3 regions of the Paenibacillus rhizolycopersici genome follow, and region 1 is predicted to be linked to each of the others. Evidence: riboswitches for the same ligand, from Rfam matches in the RefSeq annotation. Region 1 holds a riboswitch; each other region holds the start of a gene.
What was found. A riboswitch is a leader RNA that binds a small molecule or an ion and turns the genes downstream of it on or off. The one in region 1 is predicted to bind cyclic di-AMP.

Region 1 (7,713 bases):
GCAGGAGCAAGAGATGATGAAGAAGCTGTTTCAACGCTTGTCCCTTCTTAGCGAACAACCCTCGACGATCGAGCGAATGGTGCGTGCGGAAACGCCCGAGGAACTCCTTGGCAGCTTGTAGTGCATCTTCAAACAACTCATGCAGGATATAATCCGGTTTTTCCGGAACTTGCGGTAATCTAAAGTTCTTTTCCGCCGTTCTTTTTACGATAAGATGGGTGATGTAAACGATTTCGATCTTTGAATACAGGAGGAAACATCCATGAAATTATTGGCGATTACCTCATGTCCCAACGGGATTGCCCATACGTACATGGCGGCGGAAAATCTACAAAAAGCCGCCGACAAGCTAGGCATCGAGATGAAGGTCGAGACTCAGGGCTCGATCGGGGTGGAGAACCAGTTCACCGATGAAGATATCCGCCAAGCGGACGGCATTATCATCGCCGCCGACAAATCGGTAGACAAAAGCCGATTCGTCGGCAAGAAGCTGATTGCCGTTGGCGTGCAGGAAGGCATCCGCAATCCGGAAACGCTGATCAAGCAGATGGTTCGCGGCGAAGCACCGGTATACCAAGGCCAAGGCGGCAGCGAAGGCACACCGGCGAAGCAGACCGGCGCCAAGCAGCAAAATGCCTTCTATCGCCACCTGATGAGCGGCGTTTCGTACATGATTCCGTTTATCGTCGTAGGCGGTCTCTTGATCGCCATCGCTCTTTCAATCGGTGGCGTGCCCACACCGGGCGGCCTGCAAATTCCTGAGGACTCGTTCTGGAAGACGATTGAGAAGCTCGGAGCCGCCTCTTTTACGTTCATGGTTCCGGTATTAGCCGGGTTCATCGCCTTTAGTATCGCCGACCGGCCCGGCTTAGCTCCCGGGATCATTGGCGGTTATATCGCCGCAAACGGCAGTTTCTACGGCAGTGAAGCCGGAGCCGGGTTCATCGGCGGGATCATCGCCGGTTTCCTGGCCGGTTACGTCGCGCTATGGATCAAGAAGTGGAAGGTGCCGAAGGCCATCAATCCGATCATGCCGATTATCATCATCCCGGTCCTCTCTTCGTTAATCGTCGGTTTGGCTTTCATTTACTTGCTCGGCGGTCCGATCGCTCAGGTATTCGAATCGCTGACGAGCTGGCTTGCCAGCATGCAAGGAGCCAGCTCGATTCTGCTGGCATTGATCCTCGGCGCTATGATCTCCTTCGACATGGGTGGCCCGGTCAACAAGGTTGCGTTCATGTTCGGCTCCGCGATGATCGCGGAGGGCAATTATCAAATCATGGGTCCGATCGCCGTCGCGATCTGTATTCCGCCGATCGGACTGGGTCTGGCCACGTTCTTATTCAAGCGCAAGTTCCATGATGCAGAACGGGAATCGGGGAAGGCCGCCTTTACGATGGGCCTGTTTGGGATTACCGAAGGGGCGATTCCGTTCGCTTCGCAAGATCCGCTGCGCGTCATTCCCAGCATCATGGTCGGCTCGATGGCCGGTTCCGTGATCGCCATGCTGGGCGGCGTCGGTGACCGTGTCGCCCATGGCGGACCGATCGTTGCCGTGCTTGGGGCTGTCGATAACATCCTCATGTTCTTCGTAGCCGTCATCGTTGGCTCCATTGTCACCGCCTTGATGATCAAGCTGCTGAAGAAAGACCAGGTTGAACCTCAATTGGTTGGGGCAAGCGCTGTGGAGGAGGCTGCTCCGGCTATAGAAACACCGCGTCCGGAAGCCGTCCGCCCGGCGAGCACGCCGGTTTCCGAAGTCCATCGCCCGGTGAGTAAACTAACCGATATCATCAGCTTGGATTTAATTGAGCCTTCCCTGTCGGCTTCAACGCGGGACGGGGTCATCGACGAGATGATCGCCAAGCTGAACGTTGAAGGCGTACTGACCTCCCCGGCTGAGTTTAAACAGGCCATCCTGAAGCGCGAGGAGGAGAGTTCCACCGGAATCGGAATGAACGTCGCGGTGCCGCACGGGAAATCGGCAGCGGTGCGAAAACCCCAGGTCGTATTCGGGATAAAGCCCGAAGGCGTCGATTGGAGCAGCGCGGACGGTTCGCCCGCGAAGCTGATTTTCATGATCGCCGTCCCCGCCGAGAACAAAGGCAATGAGCATCTAAAAATTCTGCAAATGCTGTCCCGCAAGCTAATGGACGACGGGTTCCGCGAGCAATTGCTGCAAGTAAAATCCAAACAGGAAGCCTATGAGCTCCTGGATCAAGTCCACTAACAAAGAAAATCCCCCGAGCCGCCAAGGCGGTCCGGGGGATTTTTGTTATACCTGTTGAATTTGGATCAGATTCGTTGTTCCCGCCTGGCCTAACGGTAATCCTGCCGAGAAGACCACGGTGTCGCCGTCCTGGACATAACCCGCTCGGCGGGCGCTGTCGATCGCTGAGGTTAACATCTCATCCGTTGTCGTTACCGGCCCCCCTAAATAAGGGTACACCCCGGACAACAGAATCAACTTGGTCAAGACATGCGGGTGATGGGCAATCGCCAGAATCGGCGCCTCGGGTCGATATTTCGAGACCATCCTGGCAGTAAAGCCGCTTTCGGTGGACGTGATGATCACTTTAGCGCTCAGCTCCAGCGAGGCGCTAACCGCGCCTTGGCTGATCACCTCCGTGATATTGGTGCCGTGCAGCTTTCTTCTCCGATTGAATGCTTCCCGATAGTCGATCATCGATTCGGCCTTGCGCGCGACGGCAGCCATGGTTCGCACCGCTTCTACCGGATATTTCCCTGCGGCAGACTCGCCAGACAACATGACGACGTCGGCTCCCTGCATCACGGCGTTGTAAACATCACTGACTTCCGCGCGCGTCGGCCTTGGATTCACCTGCATCGACTCCAGCATATGCGTGGCGACGATAACCGGTTTGCCTGCCAGATTACACTTGTCGATCATTTCTTTCTGCAGCATCGGCACTTCCTCAACCGGAATTTCTACCCCAAGATCGCCGCGCGCAATCATGATTCCATCCGAAGCCTCGATGATATCCTCCAGATCTTGCACGCCTTCCTCATTTTCGATTTTGGAGATGATCTGGACGTGTCCTCCATTATTCTCCTGCAAAATCCGCCGAACTTCACGGATATCGTCACCTTTGCGAACAAACGATACGGCGATCATCTCCACCCCGTTCTCCAGGCCAAAATGAATATGCCGAATGTCTCGCTCTGTCACGCCAGGCAGCGTAGTTTTGATCCCAGGCAGATTGACGCCTTTGTTCGGCTTGAGCTTCCCGCCGCTGATGATGCGGCAACGGACTTCAGCCCCCTCGGCCGATATGACGCGCAGCTCGATCAACCCGTCATCGATCAGGATTCGATCATTCGCTTGCACAACCTGCGGCATTTCGGGATAGTTGACCGAGATTTTCGCGGCGTCTCCGTCTAGCGGCTCTGTTGTAAGCACCATCTCTTCTCCGGCAATCAGCTCGCAGAATGGTTCCCGCAATTTCCCGATGCGCACCTCTGGCCCCTTGATATCCATCATAATCGGTACAAAGCTATGCAGTTCTTGCGCGGCTTGCCGCACCCGCTGTATGCGGGCCACATGCTCCTCCAGCTCCCCGTGGGCCATATTCAGTCGGCCGACCGTCATCCCGCCCTGAATCATTTCCTTCAGCACGGAAACCGAGTCGCAGGCGGGGCCTAACGTGCAAATGATTTTTGTCCGCAGCACCTTGAAACCTCCTTAGGTAACGTTTAGGTTAGTATGCGTCAAGCCGGCGAAACGAATTATTTTTGCAGATGGTAAGGAACGGTTGCAATGACAATGTCCTTTTTATTGAATAAATAGGCCCGAAGCAAAAGGCTCGATTGGTTATGCAAAATATTCTGCCACCAGTGCCGGGTAATAAACTGCGGAATTAGGACGGTAATATGGTCGGTCTCTGCAGTTTTCCATTCCACCGTATCGATGAACTTCATGATGGGCCGGATGATGCTGCGGAAGCTGGAACGGAGCGTGATTAACCGAACCCCGGGGTTCCATTCCTTCCACTTCTTCTCCATGCGGTCAATTTCTTCGTCATCAAACCCGACATACACGGCGACAACGTTGTCCGTCAGCGATTTGGCGTAGCTCAACGAGTTCATCACGACGCGAGTAACGCCCGCAACCGGCACGACGATAGTGCTGCCTTTGATGCAAGGTTTTTCCGTATCCATCTGGATTCGAAGCTGGTCGGCAATATTTAAATAATGACGATGAATTTGGTAAAAGATAAACATCACCAGCGGTAAGAAGATAAATACGACCCATATATGCGAAAATTTGGTGATGATGAAGATCAGCGTAATCCCCAGCGTTGTCAGCATCCCAATCGTATTGATGACAAACCGGAACACCCATCCTTGCGGCTTCAGCTTTAGCCATCGAATCATCATCCCGAGCTGCGACAAGGTGAACGGAATAAATACGCCAACCGCGTATAACGGAATCAAGCTCTCCGTGTTGCCATGGAACCCGAGAACCAGCAACGCCGAAGCCACGCCAAGGAAAATAATTCCGTTCGAAAAACCGAGCCGGTCCCCGCGCACCATAAACGCATGCGGCATGTACTTGTCTTTGGCCAGCATAAACGCCAGCAAGGGAAAGGCTGAGTAAGCCGTGTTGGCGGCCAGGAACAGGATCAGCGCTGTAATCGCCTGGATGACGTAGTATAACGCGCCCCGGCCGAAGGTCGACTCGGCAATCTGTGAGACAACGGTTGCTTTCGGATCAGGAGCGATACCGTACCAATAGGCCAGCGCACTGATTCCGATAAACATGGTGCAGAGAATGACACCCATCATCACCAGCGTAGCTGCAGCATTACGTTCCGCCGGCTGCTTGAAGTTCGGGATGGCGTTGGATACCGCCTCTACCCCGGTTAAGGCCGAACAGCCGGAACTGAACGCCTTGAGCAGCAGGAACAGACTTATATCGGAAACCGCCGTCCCCATCTCTGGCACGCTCGCGTGAATTCCACCGGTCAAATATTTAAACAACCCCGACAGGATCAGAACAAAGATGGACGCGACAAACAGATATACCGGAATAGCCAATACGGATGCTGACTCCGTTACCCCTCGAAGATTCATCAGCGTTAACAAGGTGATCATTAGCAGCGCAATCAACACCCGTTGATCATGCAGCGCCGGGAAAGCGGATGTAATGGCATCCGTTCCCGCCGACGAGCTGACCGCCACCGTCAGAACATAATCGACCAGGAGCGAGCCGCCGGCCAGCAAACCTGTCGATCGCCCAAGGTTATCCATCGCCACGATATACGCCCCGCCCCCGGCGGGGTAGGAGTAAATCGTTTGCCGATACGACAAAATCAGAATAAGTAAAAGCCCCAGAACCGCAAACGAGATCGGGATGGAATACCAGACGGCCGAAAATCCCGCCGCCATCAAGACGATCAGAATTTGCTCCGTCCCGTAAGCCACAGACGATAAAGCGTCCGAGGACAGTACTGCCAACGCCTTGAGCTTGCTCAGTTTCTCCCCTTCAATTTCGGTACTTTTCATCGGTCTGCCGATCAGTACTCGCTTAATTTTGTTCACCATGGTGATTTCCTCTCTTCATCCCTTAAATAACCTTATATCTCTAACCATTCGTGGTTCTATAGGCTCCCCATTCCCGCAGAGAACAACACAAAAAGGCCGCAGGAAAGTTGGACCTTCCCGCGGCCGCTTTATTTGAAACTCAAGCGAATATCCGCGACAATTCCCTCTTTCGGACGCTTACGGAGTTAGCTGACGGATTCGGGCACGAAAGCAGCCCTACGCTCATGGCCAGGATAGCCAAAACAAGCGATTCACCCCAGAAACGAAGCCTCACGACCCGTTTCGGTTGGTTCCCCCGTTTCTTACTGAATAAAGAATTCAGCGATCAGGTATTTGCCATATAAAAATTACCACTGATGAATCATACTCCCCGCCCTAAAAAGTGTAAAGATGAGTTTAAGGCGGATTGGCAACGAAATGCGATCCGCATTGTCGAGGTACGCGTATACATCGCTCTTCTACGCTAATTATTTCGTACGGACTTGAATTTACGAGGAAATAAGACGATGGTCGACAGTGATGTGAATTATTCATATTCCCCTACTGGAATATTTGCGACCAAATAAGGTATACTCGAAATAAGGAAGTGAGACCGATGAATACTGCAACTTTGAGCGCGCTTGCCGAACCCCATCGACTGAAAATGGTTGAACTGCTGCGATACGGTCCACTAACCGTAGGAGAAATCGCGGATCGGCTCCAAGTCCGGCAGCCGCAGGTATCGAAGCATCTCAAGGTGCTGAATGAAGCCCGCATCGTCGAGGTTCAACCTGTTGCGAATCGCCGGATTTACCGGCTTCGGCCGGAACCCCTGCAGGAGCTGGACGAGTGGATCGCCTCGTTCCGAAACTTATGGGAAGAGCGGTTTAACCGGCTTGACGAATACTTACAGGAAATTCAAAGCCCGGATCAACAAAAAACACCGTAAGAAAACGGCAAATGCCGTAATTCTTACGGTGTTTCTTTGATGATTTCTTCGGCCGAGATCAAGCCAGCGTCAAGACCTCATATTGCGCAGCCAGTTCCATAAAACGCCCCATACTGGACACCTCGCCAGCTGCGAGTTGATCCTGGATGCCGTAATAGTTAACGCAGGTCCCACAAGCCAATACCGGCACACCGCGACTCGCCAGCTCCTTCAGGTGCAACGAAGCAAACGACTGCTCCGTTAGGGCAAGAACACCCCGATTTACACAAAATACTGCCGCCGGAAGCTGCTCCTGTTCCCGCTGCTTCAACAACGTTAGGAACGTTTCCAACAGCTGCATCCCCAGTTCCCGGTCACCGTCCCCGAAGCTGTCGGTCGTTAGAAAAATAACTTTTCGGTTCAAAGCGATTCTCCTCTCAGCTTCTGATCGAGCAGTTCAAACGTCAACTGCATCCGGTCTTTCGGCACCTCGCCATAACGGTCTCCGAGACTCACCTCGAAGGAACAGCCTCCATCCGCCTTCTCCTTGAGGACGGCGGTTAACCCAACGCCGGTTTCCCGGTACACTTCAACAAGGCTATGCTCCAGCCGTTCCTTGGGGACATCCGCATGGACGTGGAACATGTTCGAAACCGGAACGGCCGGGACCGTCTTCATCTGATGGCATCGGTTATACCACTCTGCCAGCTCTTGCGCCTGCCGATAATACAAATCCATTTTCCCAACGCGCTGCTCATAATAGTAATCTGCGCTGAGATAATACGGATACAAGCTGATCAGGTCACCGCCGTGACGTCTCTTCCACACCTTGGATGCCTTTGTGAACTCCGGCTCTCCGGCCAATATGGCTCCGGCGATTCCGCCGATGCCCTTGTAGAAGGAGATGTAGACGCTGTCGAACAGGACGCACACTTCCGCCGCGGTTTTTTGATAGTAGGGAAGAACTTCGAACAGCCGGGCTCCGTCCAGATGGAGCTTGATGTCTTTCTCCCGGCAGAACTCGGAAATCGCCACGAGCTCCTCGAACGGCGGCAACTGGCCGCCGATCTCGCGCTGGGGCAGTTCCAACAACAGGCACGAGACGTCCTCGCCAAGTTGCTGTACGTCCTCCAATCCAATAAGCCGGTCCTTGTCCGCCAGAAGAATCGGTTCGATTCCGTGCAGTTCCTTCAAGCCGTCTTCCTCATGAATCTCCAAATGGCATAAGGGGTGATAGGCTA
Region 2 (7,713 bases), on a different contig from region 1:
GGAATAAGGAATGTACGCACATCATGCCAAGTCGATCGAGAAACTAAAGGCCAAGCTCGCCGCCCGGGAGGATATTCTGGCCTTACTGGTTTCCGGTTCGATTGCCCACGGATTCGCGAAACCGTCCTCGGATGTAGACGTGATGATCGTGATATCCGAGGAGGATTATGCCCGGCGGGTAAGCACCGGAGAGACGACGTATTGGGAAAATGAATCGACGGACTATGAGTCCGGTTACGTGGACGGAAAATATATCTCTTGCGGATTCATGAAGCAGGTGGCCGAGAAAGGGAGCGAGCCGGCCCGTTTTGCATTTGAAGGGGCGATCCTCGCTTTTTCAAACATCACGGGAGTGGAGGAACTGCTGGCAGATATCGTTCGCTATCCGGCAGAACGTAAGCAGGAGAATATCTCCCGTTTCTTGGCCCAGTTCGAAGCGTGGAAATGGTATTCCGCCGAAGCCTTCAAGCATGACAACCTCTATCTATTGCGACATGCCGTCAATAATTTGGTTTTGTTCGGCGGAAGACTGATCTTGGCGCATAATGAAATGCTGTATCCGTACCATAAGTGGTTTCTTAATGTTCTGGAACAAGCTCCGGATCGGCCCGAAGGCTTCCTGCCGCTGATCGAACGGATGCTGCAGGAACCAACGGCCGAGCATATCGAAGCGTTTTACCAGTCGGTCCGCACGTTCGCCGATTGGGGTGAGGATGGACGAAGCTGGCCCTCGCGATTCATGGAAGACAGCGAATTAAATTGGCTGGGCGGATTTACGCCGGTAGGCGATATTTAACCGGCTGGCCGGGACTGCTATGCTTATTTCCCCGCAGCGATTTCCTTCAGCCGTTCCTTGATCGCCCCGGTACATACGCCGCCATGGTAGGTAATTACCGTTTCCACATCCAGGGCGGCCAATTTTTCGACCGATAGAAGGGCCTGGGCGTAATCCGGTGTGAACTTCGGATCGGGCGGCAACACCTTGCCGCCGCTCGAGACGAGCACGTCCCCGCTGATCAACGTTTTGCTGGAAGCATGATATAAGCTGATATGATCCGGCGTGTGCCCCGGGGTATGCAATACCCGCAGGCCACCGCCAAATGGCAGCTCGTCGCCATCGTGAAGCGCCGTATCCACTACGACCGGTTCGGCGGTGATTCCGCTTTTAATCAGCGGAATTTCCCATGCCAGGTAAGGAATCCCCGTTTCATGGGCCAATACTTCCAACTTCCCCGCCTTCGCCTGGACCAGCTCCGGCAAGCTACCGATATGATCCCTGTCTTGATGCGTGATGATCACATGCGTCAACTGTTCCAGGGAGAACCCTCCTTGCTCCAACCCTTTGCGGATCACGTCCAATTGACCGGGAACCCCGGTGTCAACGAGGACGAGATGATCGGTCCCCCATAACAGAACCGCATGGACCGGCATCTGGTTCCCATTCGGCAAGTTCAGGTTTAGCGGCAGCGGCATCAGGCCGGATGCGTTCGTTTGTTTCATGTAATCTCCTCCTCGTTGTTCAAGCTTAGTTTATCTGCGCAAAATCGTAGCAAAGAAAGGGGCGGAGGACAAGTCCTAGCCGGATTTCAAGTAAGGGTCTGCGGTAGAGGTAATCGTAGAGAAAGACGTTTTTTATCCCTTGAAAACGCTAAAAATGACGAAATTATAAGGTTTTTTATCTCAAATTTGCGTTTGGTCTAGCTTTACAAAGAACAAGCGCAAGCGTAATATTCGACTCATGAAATGATTCCAATAAAACAATCAGTATCGCTTAATTTCCGATCAGGAAAACGGGGGAACCAATGATCGCTGCCGATGTGAGAGTCGGCGGAACGGTCCGGGGTGAATCCCCTGCGGCAAGCCTATGCCGCAGGGGTAGGGCGACTCTCACCGCCCGAATCCGACAGCTAACCTCGTCAGCGTAGGGAGAGAGGATGATGGACTTGTCATGGCGAGCCGCAGGGATATCCTCTGTGGTTTTCTTATGCCCATTCATGAAAGGGAAGAAAGTGTTACATTAACAATTAAGAAGAAAATTAACAATCTATTTGCATCACACTGAATCCTTCCGATGCGAAGGAACGGGGGACCCATTCGGGCGGAGCGCAGGTCGCGCTTACCGCCTATGGGGCGAATCCTGGCGATAGTTGCGTATCGCGAGGTAGGGCGTCTCTCGCGCCCGAGCCCGTCAGCTAACCTCGTAAGTGCAGACGAGAGAGGAAACCTTATAGCGCGATTCCTAAAGCATAGAATACATTCATGCTGGAAGCCCGCGAAGATTCCCTCTTCCCAGGCTTCTTTTTTGATGCCTAATTTCTGAATCAGGAGGAATACAAGAAGTGGGCACTTTTGAATACGCGCTGGTGACGCTTACGAATCCATTGGCGGTAGATTTCATCAGAACGATGAAGTACCGCGAAATCCCGTTTGCACTGATGGTCAACAATGATAGAAGCCGCCAGGAGGCGATAGACCGTGGGATAGAGCACGTCATTCTAGTGGATACTACTAAACGCAAAAACAAGGTCGTACCTGATATCCCCATCGGGACGGTGTATATCTTCGAAGAATCTCTGACACTAACCTGCCGATATTTGCAATTCTGCCGTCCATGGACGTCGAAGCCGATTTATGTCATTACGCAAAAGATGCATCCTGGCGCGGTTTATAAAAAGCTTGGCGCTAACTATGTGATTTATACGAAGGGAAAAGACGTATCGTTTATTCTGCACAATGAGTAAAGGAGGATCCGATCGACGATGATGGACATTTTCATGATCGGCTTAATTATCGTCATGGTTTGCATGATGGCAGGTCTGGCAACTTGGGCTTCCAAAGCGATTTCGGAGGGTGGAGATCAGCGATGATGTGGGGACTTGGCATCTTAATCGTGGCGGTTTTTGTTTATTTGGGGTATGCGCTGCTGAACCCGGAGAAGTTTTAACATTTGCCTTTCGGAGGGATAAGACGTGACTATCTACAGTTGGATTGCCATACTCGTTACTTTGGGCCTCGCGGTAATCGTCGCCAGACCGGCCGGTCTATACTTGGCCAAAGCGTTTGACTATGAAAAGAACGGTCTGGACCGGTGGTTCGGACCTATTGAAAGAGTAATATTCCATGCCAGCGGCATCCGTCAGGAGAATCAGTCCTGGAAGAAGTATGCTTTATCCGCGGTGCTGAGCAATTTGGCGATGATGCTTATCGTCTATCTGATTTTTCGGCTGCAAGGGTTCCTGCCGCTGAATCCGAGCGGGGTTTCAAACATGGAGCCGACGCTCGCCTTCAATACGGTGATTGCCTTCATGACCAATACGGATCTGCAGCATTACAGCGGGGAAAGCGGACTGTCTTACCTTTCGCAGATGATCGGGATCGTATTCATGATGTTCACTTCGACGGCGACCGGCGTCGCCGCGGCGATGGCATTTATTCGCGGCTTGGCCGGCAAACCGATCGGCAGTTTCTTCGTGGATCTGGTTCGTGCGATCACCCGGGTTCTGCTGCCGGTATCGTTCATTTCGGCTTTAATATTCGTAGCGTTGGGCGTACCGCAAACTATGGCATCAACGGCGATCGCCCATACCCTTCAGGGGACAGAGCAACCTATCGCCCGGGGGCCGATTGCCTCGTTCTTGTCGATTAAGCAGTTCGGCAACAACGGCGGCGGATTCGTGGGCGTGAACTCGGCCCATCCGTTTGAAAATCCGGGGGGATTCAGCAATATGCTGCAAATCCTATTGATGATGCTGATCGGGACTTCCCTTCCTTTCGCTTATGGGAAAATGGTCGGGAATGCCAAACAAGGCCGGGTGTTGTTCGTATCGATGCTGATGATGTTCATCGTCATGCTTGGCGTATTGCTTTCGGCCGAAAGCGCCGGCAATCCGGCATTCAACGCCCTTGGCATCGCGCATGGCCAAGGCAGCATGGAGGGCAAGGAGGTTCGTTTTGGCCTAGCCCAGTCGGCCTTGTTCGCGACGGTCACAACCGCGACGGAGACGGGAGCGGTCAATACGATGCACGATACGCTGACGCCGATCGGCGGGCTGGTTCCGCTGGCGAACATGATGCTGAATACGGTCTTCGGCGGAGCGGGCGTCGGAATCATGAACGTGTTGATGTATGCGATGATTGCGGTGTTCTTGTCCGGTCTGATGGTTGGGCGCACGCCGGAATTTCTCGGCAAGAAGCTCGAAGGCAAAGAGATGAAGCTGATCGCCGTTAATTTGCTGGTTACCCCGTTCCTGATACTGGCACCCACCGCTCTGGCTTTGTTGGCTTACCCGGATACGATATCCAATTCCGGTTTCCACGGCTTAACGCAAGCGATGTATGAATTTACTTCGTCCGCGAACAACAACGGCTCGGGTTTCGAAGGGCTTGGCGATAATACGCCGTTCTGGAACATCGCCACGGGCGTCGTGATGTTCTTGGGCCGCTATTTCTCGATCGTCGTCTTGCTGGCGGTGGCGGGCTCCTTGGCCGCCAAGAAATCGGTACCCGTCACGAGCGGCACGTTCCGTACGGATACGGCTCTGTTCGGCGGTGTCTTTCTCATCATTGTGATCCTCGTCGGCGCGTTGACTTACTTCCCGGCTCTCGTATTGGGGCCGATCGCCGAGCATCTGACTTTACTGCCATAGGTTGAAAGAAAGAAGGAGTGGAACGGACATGCGTAACAAGAAAACGATGTTATCTCGCACGATCGTCAGTCATGCGGTCAAGGAATCGTTTATGAAGCTGGATCCAAGGCTGATGGTCCGTAACCCGATCATGTTCGTGGTCGAACTCGGATTTCTCATCACGTTGATATTGATATTTGTGCCCGATGCCTTCGGTGGCGGGGTGTCGCGCGGGTTCAATTTGACGGTATCGCTGATTTTGCTCGTGACCGTGCTGTTCGCGAATTTCGCGGAGGCTCTCGCGGAGGGGCGCGGCAAGGCACAAGCGGATTCGCTTAAACAAACGAAGAAAGAAATCACGGCCAATAAACTCGTGGGCCAGCAAGTGAAGCAAGTTCCTTCGACCGAGCTGCGCAAAGGAGACCTCGTCATCGTTTCCCAAAGCGAAATGATTCCGGGGGACGGCGAAGTGGTGGAGGGACTGGCTTCTGTCGACGAGTCGGCCATCACCGGAGAATCGGCGCCGGTGATCAAGGAGGCCGGCGGAGACTTCAGTTCCGTAACCGGCGGCACGAAGGTGATCAGCGACCAAATCAAGGTGAGGATCTCCAGTGACCCCGGCGAGTCCTTCCTCGACCGGATGATCTCGTTGGTCGAAGGGGCGAAACGCCAAAAGACGCCGAACGAAATCGCATTGAATACCGTTTTGATTAGCTTGACCTTGATCTTCTTGATCGTGGTGGTCACGCTGCCGTTCTTTGGGAATTACCTGGGTATCCGGATCGAAGTCCCCATATTGATCGCCTTGCTGGTTTGCTTGATACCAACGACCATCGGCGGCTTGCTGTCGGCCATCGGGATTGCGGGAATGGATCGCGTAACGCAATTCAACGTCCTGGCGATGTCCGGGAAAGCCGTCGAAGCGGCCGGGGACATCAATACGATTATATTGGATAAAACCGGGACGATCACGTACGGGAACCGGATGGCCAGCGAATTTGTGCCGGTTGGCGGGGCAGGCCTGGCGGATGTCTCCGCCTGGGCGGCGATCAGTTCCGTCAAGGATGATACGCCGGAGGGGCGTTCGGTGTTGGAGTTGATGAGAAAACAAGGCTTGGGTTATGACGCTGCCCTTGCGGACGGCGGGGAATTCATTGATTTCAAAGCGGAAACCCGGATGAGCGGCATCGATTTGAGGGACGGCCGGAAGGTACGGAAAGGGGCGGTGGATGCCGTCAAGAAATGGGTCATCGCCCAAGGCGGGCAAATCCCCGACGATCTAGATCTAAACAGCGATGCGATTGCGACGGCGGGGGGCACTCCATTAGCGGTAGCGGTCGATCACTTCGTCTACGGTCTGATTTATTTGAAGGATACCGTGAAACCCGGGATGCGGGAGCGGTTCGAACAGATGCGGGAGATGGGGATCAAAACGATCATGTGCACGGGCGATAACCCGCTTACGGCAGCGACGATCGCGCGGGAGGCCGGCGTGGACGGCTATATCGCGGAGAGCAAGCCGGAGGATAAGATCGCTGTCATCCGTAAGGAGCAAGCCGAAGGAAAGCTTGTGGCGATGACGGGCGACGGGACGAACGATGCCCCGGCGCTGGCCCAAGCGGATGTCGGAATCGCCATGAACAGCGGCACCGTAGCCGCGAAGGAAGCAGCCAATATGGTCGATCTGGACTCCGACCCGTCGAAGATCATCGAGGTCGTGTCGATCGGCAAACAGCTGCTGATGACCCGCGGCGCCTTAACCACGTTCAGCATCGCCAATGACGTTGCCAAGTATTTTGCGATTATCCCGGCCATGTTTATGCTGGCGATCCCCGAGATGGGGGTTCTCAATGTCATGCGGCTGGGTTCTCCCGATTCGGCGATCATTTCGGCGTTGATTTTTAATGCGATCATTATTCCGCTGTTGATCCCGCTCGCCATGAAAGGGATTGCTTACAAGCCGATGAGTTCCTCCAAGCTGTTGGCGCGCAACCTGTTCATTTACGGAGTAGGCGGCGTGATTGCTCCGTTTGCGGGGATCAAAATCATCGATATGCTTGTCCACTTATGGATTTGATATTTCTCGAAGGGATGGTAAGCCATGCGAACGATTTGGATGATGCTGCGCGCCAGCGTCGTGTTGATGGCGGTAATTTTGCTGTATCAGTTGGCGGTGCTGGGGATTGCCCAGGCGGCAATGCCGGATAAGGCAAATGGAAGCCTGATTTATAATGAAAGCCAAGAAGTCGTCGGCTCGCGGCTGATTGGCCAAAGCTTTACGGATCCTTCGTTTTTTCACGGTCGGGTGTCCAGCATCGAATATGACGCGGGGGCCTCGGGAACGCCAAACTATGCGCCGTCCAACCCGGATCTGCTTCAACGGATGACGGACGCGGTGGAAGCATGGAAGCAAGAAAATCCGAACGTCCCGTTGAACGAGCTGCCGATCGACTTGATCACGAACTCCGGTTCCGGCCTTGATCCGGAGATCAGTCCGGAAGCGGCCCGAGCGCAAATCCCGCGAGTCAGCCAAGCCACGGGAATCGCAGCGGAAGAACTGGAACGGATGGTCCGAGACCATACCCGGGGACGGGATCTCGGGTTTTTAGGCGAACCGGGAGTGAACGTTTTGCAGCTCAATATCGAAGTTCAGCAAAGAATTGCGCAATAACCAATCCCCTGCTTGAAAAGCGATTTTCAAGCAGGGATCTTACGTTTTGCGGTGGGGGGCATTGCATTTTGCAAAGCTTTAAACGAAAATCGCCCGAAGAAATCCTAAAGTCGATTTACGAGCTGCATCGGGGGCGCTTGAAGGTGTATGTTGGAGCCGTCAACGGATCGGGAAAAACGTACCACATGCTGAGAGAAGGGCAAATGCTGAAGGCGGAGGGCATCGACGTGGTCATATGCGCCGTATCGACACTTCAAAGGCCGGAGACCGTGGAGCAATTGGCTGGGTTGGAGCGGGTTCCCAGCATCCACTGGAAGCAGGATGGTATGGAGAAAAAGGATTTGAATCTCGACGCCTTGGTTCGACGCAACCCGGAGGTGGTGCTGGTAGACGGCTTGGCGCATGCGAACCGCGAAG
Region 3 (7,713 bases), on a different contig from region 1:
ACCCCGCTCCGTACGTTGTATCTTTCCTTAATCAGCTTCGCCGCCTGGAACGCTAAATTCTTCTCGTCCAGCGGAATATATCCAGCCTGGCTCGAAATAATAATCGTATCCCGCGGGAGGGCGCTCATTTCCAGACGGTCGGCTAGATCCACCATGGTCATGATCATCTCAACCTCGTGGTAACCGTCCGGACGTTTATGCAACACATCGAGCATTAAATTAATTTTGGCCGGTGCTTTTTCGTAAATTTTCATGGCGCTCCCCCACCTCAGCAATTCCGTGGAATCCTCATCCATCCGGTCATCTGGCACATTCCTATATTGTAAAAAATGATTGCCTCCACGTCTATGTACGAAAGACAAATTTTTCTCCCTCTATCTTACTTCATCCGGCGAAAAAAACGAAGCTCCCCGGACGGGAAGCTTCGCTGCGGCAGAGGTTATTGCTGTTTCGCTGCGGCCTTCTCGGCGAGCTCAATCGCCCGCTTCACCATATTGCCCGCATCTTTGGCTTTGATGCCGCCCCAGCCTTCCTGCTGGACGGTATCATAAAATCCCAAATCCTTCGCCAACTCGACCTTCAAGTTCTCCGACATCACGCTGCGTCTTCTTCGCGACATGGTCAGTGCTCCTCCTTTGGGGTCATGGATATAGGAACGATGATTAGTATACGCAGGCTCTGGCTCAAGCATACGATGGAAAGTCTGTCCACGTAAGGCGAACAAATCACGAGGCAGCCAGTCCCCTCATGCAGGCAAGAAAAAAACGGCCTCACCCACAGGGCGATAACCGTTTGCTGCTTAATTCATTTGGTTCATGATGTTCACGGTTTAATATACGAAATCCTCATCTCATCGTTGTCGTCGCAAATCATAACTTCAACGGATTCGGTCAGTATATCGGCATAACTGTAAGACACACGCTTAAAGGTTTGCTGCTCTTGATCCAGCTTCACAATGAAGACCGAAGGATAAGTCTCCTCCAAAACTCCAGTGCGTTCGACGGTCTTCCGGCGACCTCCGTTTGCCCGGAGCATAATTTTCTGTCCTACGTGGGCGTCGAGACTATGCTTAATTTCCGACAGCGCATTTTTAGCCATTGCCTGTGACCACCTTCTTTCTTTGTCCATTATACAGGAAAGTCACAACCTTGTCAAATCAAAACAAATAATTATATCAGCAGTAAAAATGATGTGTCAACGATTATTTTTCGACATTTTTTCTCTTAACCCGATGGGAGTCCTAATAAAATAACCGGAAGGTCCTGGGGCGTTCGCCTCAGATCCTTCCGGCATGGACAAATAACAAGGATGCTCTTTATTTTTATTTTGGTCTTTCACATGGACGGCACAACTTTCAGCGTCGATAAATCCTTGAGTTTGGGCAGTCCGATACGGTAGCTGCCGCGGGTCTCAATCCCACCGACGCCTTGCGCTCCGCTGATCGTGTGATTCAGCACGTCGGTGATCTGGATGGTCTCGCGGATGGAGGTGAGCGACGCCTTGGCTGCGATGTAGACCGGATCCAGGGCATGGATCAGCACTCGACCGGGCGAGCTGGCAAAATTAGCCCCCGCCTGTAGCAGCGCCTCAAAATGCGACTGGCAAGCGCCGGCCACGATCGTTAACGTATCGAAATTCCGTTCATATTGCCGGGCCGTTTGAATGGCCTCCACAAAATGCTTAGAATTTTTATAGCTGGTTAAATTGTAAAGGTCGCCGTTGGGACGCGATTTTAAAACCCCGTCATGTCCGGTCAGCACAACGATATCCGGTTTGATGGCAGGAAGCAGTCGATACAGCGCATGGGACATTTGCGACTCCGTGACGTAATAGCCTTGAGCCGGCACGCGCAGCTTCTCATACAGGCTTAAGCTTTTTTGCAAATATCGTTCGTCGCCGTCCAAATGCAGCACCTTACCCGGCACCTCGAAATAGGCCGGTTCCCCTTGCGCATAAAACTCCCGTCCAATCGCCGTCCGGTTTCGTTCTACCAAGTCCTTGCGGTCCTGGGTCAACCACTTCAGCGACTCCGTGGCCTTGATTCGGGCTCGCTGCGTCGTTTCTCCTGGGGAAGCCGGGTCTACCCTGACCAGATCGGTCAAGGGCGCATCCGCCAGCAGCCGAAATTCCGTTCCTTTGATGATAGCTTCGCTCCGTACAATCCGTTCGATCCGGAACGTGACGTCTCCACCGTATGATTTGCGGACGACCAAGTCTCCCAAATTCGTCAAGTCAATCACCTCTATCCCCATCGTATGGGCGACAAGAGGGAATGGTTACACGCGGAGTTCCTTCAACCCGGCGTCCAGTAGCGTATCGCTCAGCTTCGCAAACTCATCCAGGCTTAACGTCTCGGCCCGCCGGGAAGACTGGATACCGGCTTCCTCCAGAAGGTTCTCCAGTCGCTCGCGCCCCTCTTTGGGGAAGAAGCGGCTCTTGAGATTGTTGGATATCGTCTTCCGTCTCTGGGCAAAAGAAGCCTGCACCACCTCGAAGAAAAACGCCTCGTCCTTAACGGCCACAGCCGGCGTCTTCCGTACGGTCAAGCGGATCACCGCGGACTCCACATTCGGCTGCGGAATAAATACGCTGTGCGGCACCGTGCAGATCAGCTCTGGTACGCTATAGTACTGAACGGCGATGCTAAGGCTTCCGTAATCCTTGCCGCCAGGAGCAGCAGCCATACGCTCAGCCACTTCCTTCTGGATCATCACGACAATATGCTCTAGAGGCAACTTCTCCTCAAGGAGCTTCATCAGAATCGGCGTCGTCACGTAATACGGCAGATTAGCCACTACACTGACGCCGTTCACCCCGCCGAATTCGGCAGCGAACAGCGCTTGAAGATCCAGCTTCAGCACGTCCCCATGGATCACGTTCACGTGCGAATAAGGCTCCAGCACCTCTTCCAGGATCGGAAGTAGACGTTGATCGATCTCCACCGCCGTTACCTTACCTGCTTCCTGAGCCAGTTTCTCCGTTAACGCGCCGATACCCGGTCCGATTTCCAGCGCGCCCTTGGTATCGTCCAGGCCGGCTGCCGCGACGATCTTCCCGAGAATGTTCTGGTCGATCAGAAAATTCTGTCCCAGGCTTTTTTTAAACGAAAAACCGTGCCGTTGAATGATCTCCTTCGTTCGGCGCGGCGTGGATACCTCTTCCCTTATGCTCATGCTCCTTAAACTCCTTTGCTCTCCAACTCGGCCAGCGCGGCCGCAAACTCCTCGCGGGTGATACGGAACACCGATAACCGCTTGTACAATTGCTTCCCGTTGCAATACCCGATGCCTAGCAGCTCACCTAGCGCTTTCCGTCGCGCAGCAGCCTGCGGGTGAACGATTAACCCCGCACTCATCAAGTCTTCCCAGTCGATCGCAGCCTCTACTCCCGGCGCTTCGCTGCGGACTCGGGACAGCGCCGTGCGGATCGCCTCCGGTGAGGCGTTCTCCACGCCGATGTCGCCCCGCTTCGTGGCCTCTGCCTCGGGAAGGAACGCATGCTTGCAGCCCGGAACCCGTGCCGCCACGATTTTGCGAATCCGCTCCCCGGCATGGTCCGGATCAGTAAAAATAATGACCCCTCGGCGCTCCTGAGCCAAAGCGATCTTCTTGAGCGTCACTTCCCCGATGGCCGAACCGCCGGTCTCAATCGTATCCGCCTCCACGGCTCGCTTGATGGCCACGGTGTCATCTCGGCCCTCCACCACGATGACCTCTTTGATCATGGTATCTATTCTTCCCTTCGTGCTCTAGCTTATCTTTTTTGTTATTAATGATGTTCAAAAAGTCGACTTTTTGAACTTCCTTGCAAGAATAACAAAAAGAAGAGGATAACATCCTCTTCTAATCCACTGTCTTATTCATCATCCTAATACTATCTCATTCCCTCTGCATTGTAAAACAAAGAGAGTCGAGAGTTAATTCAATTCCGGCTTCGTCGGGCCGATGACGTAAACGGTACGCCCCTTCTTCCGGCCGAAGTTCTTCGCATCCTTCAGGGTATCGTAATAAACATCCATCTTGTTCCCATCAATAGCCCCGCCGGTATCCTCCGCCTTACGGAAGCCGATCCCCTCGATGTATACCCACCAACCGAGTGGAACGACGTCCTTATCAACCGCGATTGTTCTGCCTTCGGTCACGCGGGTACCGGAGGCCGTGCGGGTGCCAATCCCGTCTTCTTCCGCCGAATAGGCGGTCAACGTGACGTTTTTAAGTATCTTTTTATATTCAAAAGAGACGCCGCCTTTGGTCGTCAACCCGCTAATGTTCACCGCATTTGCGGTACGGTTAATGCTGGCCGACAGAACGGCGGTTGGCTTCTTCGTGCCGACGGCAACAACCTTCGGCTGGGCCTTTTTAGTGACCTCTTTGCCGAGCCATCGCTTTGTCACGAACTTTCCGTCCTCGTAAGTTTTCTCAATGTTGTGAATGACCAATCCGGCATTGCCTTGCTGAACGACCTTCGTCGTGCCTTTCAGCAGATTGGCGTCCGACGTTTTGACCACGCTAAAAGGCACGGTCTCCTTCGTCTGCACCGTTTGCTTACTCACCCGAACAATCTTGACGTCCAGGTTCGCAGTAACTTTACTGTCCATTGTCGGTGAGACCTTGTCATCTTGGTCCAATGTGACGCCGATCTCGGACAATACGCCTTCTACTTTGCTTTGTGTTGTGAAGTGAACCTTTTTCATGCCGTCCACGCTCACGTTTACCGGCTTTGCGCGTACGATGACAATGCGGTCACCGTTCTTAAGCGAGCTGTCCAGCGGAAGTGATACGGAATCCTTCGCGCTGAGTTGAATCGATTGCTCCTCCAGCAGATGGGCTACGCTGGATTTATTCGTCTCCACCGATTGGACGCTGCCGTCCACAATCAGGGACACTTCTTTATGTGCCTGGCCAAACAGCCAGATTAGGATGATGATGAATACCGCGATGGTCAGAACGCCGACGAGCGCAATCTGACGTAAATTCTCATGCTTCCATCGCATTGCGTAAGACATGCTGGATGAGCGTGATTCATGGGTCTCCTCTTTGCGGAAAATGCCCATTTCTTCCGTCCTCCTTCATAGTCCCGCCGTCTAGGTCGATGCATGATAACGATTGACGTGACTACAGTTACTTTTGCATCCTGATCCAGTCTTCTTGCGTACGTCACCTCCTGTTTACCAACAGTATGATGACCCTATTACTTTTATTCAAAACAAAAGAAGCCCAAAGAAAGAGTTAGAGGAACTCCTTCGTGGCTTCCTGAATGTCTTGGTGTAATAGCTGCACGAGTGACCTCTCTTATACGCTTACGAGGTTAGCTGTCGGGTTCGGGCGAAAGAGAGCCGCCCTTTCTCAGTTCATTCGCTCATGGCGCAATGACCTCGAATTCACCCCATAGACCCTGGAAAGAAATCAAATACCGACGCGAGAGGCTTGCCGCCAACCGCTGCCTGTATCGGTTCCCCCGTTCTCCGTGAAGGAGATTCAGCGAGACTGGTTCATGGAACCAAGTATCGTTCAATTTGTCCATCCAGAACGCACTAAATCGATACTGAAAAAATTCTATCCTGTTTCGATGCATGTTGTAAAGGACGAATCAACCACGTTTTTTTAAAAAAATGGTTAAAAAAATGTAATGATCTCGGTTTTAACGGTTAAAAAGCATTAATCTTTCCGAAATCCTCTTTTTTTCATCCGATTTACTCTTAAATCCTCGAGATTCCAAATCGTTCCATTGCATTTCGGGTCGTAATTTCGGCGATTTCCTCAAAAGTAACCCCTTTGAGCTCGGCAGCCATTTCCGCAACCAGGCGGACATGCGCAGACTCATTTCTCTTTCCACGATATGGGTGTGGTGTTAAATAAGGGGAATCCGTTTCGATTAATAAACGATCCATTGGCGTCTTGGTCAGCACTTCTTTGGGCTGTTTTGCATTTTTAAACGTAATCGGTCCGCCAAACGACAAATGAAATCCCAAATCCAGACACATTTTGGCAATTTCCCAACTACCAGAGAACGAGTGCATGACACCCCCAACCTCGTTTGCTTTCTCCTCGCGGAGAATGCGGACCACATCCTCATGGGCATCGCGATTATGGATGGAAATCGGCATCCCCAGACTGCGAGCTAGTCCAATTTGTTTGCGGAATACGTCATGCTGCACTTCTTTTGGGGACGTGTCCCAGTAATAGTCCAGCCCGATTTCACCGATCGCTACGACTTTGTCATGTTTACATAATTCAGCGATCCAGTCCAAATCCCCTTCTTGCATCGTAATGGCATCCTGCGGATGCCAGCCAACAGCCGCATAAATGAAGTCATACGACTCCGCCAATTTCATGGTCGACGGGATGGTTTCCCGGTTAAATCCGATGTTGATCATCCTTGTGACCCCTTGCTCCACGGCGCGTGCAATCACTTCCTCGCGATCCTCGTCAAATTGGGGAGCATCCAAATGCGTATGCGTATCAAATAACATCTCGAATCGTCATCCTCCTAATTCCGTTGCTCGAATATGCGGGCTACCTTCTGGGGCAACCGATCCATTACAGCACACAATTTATTATCCGGATAGTACAAATGCGTTTTGCCTCGATGTAATCCGCTAATCGACCGAACGATATCCGACACTTCAGAAATTTCCCGTACCCGTTCCTGACGGTCCAAGAGCAAGATTTGCTTCTGACGGAACCCCTCATCCGGACGGAACACATCATACGGCAGATCGGTCGGAAAATCAATTTCCATGTCATATTCGGGATGCAGTCCGACGCGCGTAAAGGACTCCCGAATCTCCTCCAGCATTTCCAGCTCTGGTGTGTCCAATTCTACATATTTATACAATTTGCGATTCAAAAACCGGGAGCACAAATCGCGTAATAACTCATCTGACTCCCTCGTCCACTGCATGAACGCCGTTTGCATCAAAGCTTCGTCCAACTGCAAATAGTCAGCGACCCCGATGTTACCTTCAAATAGATCCGGAAGCGGATGCGGCAGGAAACCAAAGGAATACCCGTTCTGGTACAATTCCTTAGCTCGGCGCAAAATTTGCCGGAGAATAATCTCCGAGCTCCGCGTTACCGGGTGAAAATAAATCTGCCAATACATCTGATACCTGGACATCAAATAGTCTTCCACCGCGTGCATGCCTGATTCCTTTACGACCACCCGCCCCTGAAAAGGTCGAAGCATCCGCAGAATCCGGTCCATATCAATCGTACCGTAGTTCACACCGGTAAAATACGCATCCCTCAGCAAATAATCCATTCGATCCGCATCGAGGGGGCTCGAGACTAAATTGACCACAATCGGATTCTCGTAATCCTTGCGGATCACGGCAGCCACTTTCTCCGGAAAATCCGGGGCAACCTCGCGCAAAATGGCACTAACTTCCGTATCGCCCAGCAAAATTTTACATGTCCAATCTTCGTGATGCATCTGGAATGCTTCTTCTATAGAATGGGAGAACGGCCCGTGTCCCAAATCGTGAAGCAACGCCGCGCACAATGCCACCAATTTATCTCCTTGAGGCCAATCGGCGTACCCGCTCCGTTCAAACTGCGAAATGATTCGGCGGGTAATCTCATAAACGCCAAGCGAATGCGAGAATCGGCTGTGCTCGGCGCCATGAAACGTCAAATAAGACGTGCCTAGCTGACGGATCCGACGAAGGCGTTGAAACTCCGGCGTATTTATGAGCGACCAGATCACTTCGTC

Region 2: linked by a shared signal. The riboswitch ahead of IM700_RS10315 (hypothetical protein) and the one ahead of IM700_RS03680 (APC family permease) in region 1 are both predicted to bind cyclic di-AMP.
Region 3: linked by a shared signal. The riboswitch ahead of IM700_RS21005 (3D domain-containing protein) and the one ahead of IM700_RS03680 (APC family permease) in region 1 are both predicted to bind cyclic di-AMP.

Annotation. Positions count from the first base shown of each region.
Region 1 covers NZ_JADCNN020000002.1:330,668-338,380, forward strand. The annotation lists gene IM700_RS03665 (BglG family transcription antiterminator) at 1-121, shown strand, start outside; gene IM700_RS03670 (PTS fructose transporter subunit IIABC) at 263-2,230, shown strand; gene pyk (pyruvate kinase) at 2,276-3,691, opposite strand; gene IM700_RS03680 (APC family permease) at 3,748-5,565, opposite strand; cyclic di-AMP (ydaO/yuaA leader) riboswitch at 5,725-5,899, opposite strand; gene IM700_RS03685 (ArsR/SmtB family transcription factor) at 6,161-6,493, shown strand; gene IM700_RS03690 (DsrE family protein) at 6,552-6,896, opposite strand; gene IM700_RS03695 (threonine aldolase family protein) at 6,893-7,713, opposite strand, start outside.
Region 2 covers NZ_JADCNN020000007.1:180,402-188,114, forward strand. The annotation lists gene IM700_RS10305 (nucleotidyltransferase domain-containing protein) at 11-796, shown strand; gene IM700_RS10310 (MBL fold metallo-hydrolase) at 820-1,500, opposite strand; cyclic di-AMP (ydaO/yuaA leader) riboswitch at 1,759-1,938, shown strand; cyclic di-AMP (ydaO/yuaA leader) riboswitch at 2,047-2,222, shown strand; gene IM700_RS10315 (hypothetical protein) at 2,340-2,741, shown strand; gene kdpF (K(+)-transporting ATPase subunit F) at 2,867-2,944, shown strand; gene kdpA (potassium-transporting ATPase subunit KdpA) at 2,976-4,646, shown strand; gene kdpB (potassium-transporting ATPase subunit KdpB) at 4,675-6,702, shown strand; gene kdpC (potassium-transporting ATPase subunit KdpC) at 6,727-7,296, shown strand; gene IM700_RS10345 (histidine kinase) at 7,365-7,713, shown strand, end outside.
Region 3 covers NZ_JADCNN020000029.1:26,789-34,501, forward strand. The annotation lists gene ispE (4-(cytidine 5'-diphospho)-2-C-methyl-D-erythritol kinase) at 1-254, opposite strand, end outside; gene IM700_RS20980 (small, acid-soluble spore protein, alpha/beta type) at 440-619, opposite strand; gene veg (biofilm formation stimulator Veg) at 823-1,098, opposite strand; gene yabG (sporulation peptidase YabG) at 1,335-2,252, opposite strand; gene rsmA (16S rRNA (adenine(1518)-N(6)/adenine(1519)-N(6))-dimethyltransferase RsmA) at 2,277-3,173, opposite strand; gene rnmV (ribonuclease M5) at 3,179-3,724, opposite strand; gene IM700_RS21005 (3D domain-containing protein) at 3,917-5,053, opposite strand; cyclic di-AMP (ydaO/yuaA leader) riboswitch at 5,282-5,493, opposite strand; gene IM700_RS21010 (TatD family hydrolase) at 5,699-6,472, opposite strand; gene IM700_RS21015 (HD domain-containing protein) at 6,490-7,713, opposite strand, start outside.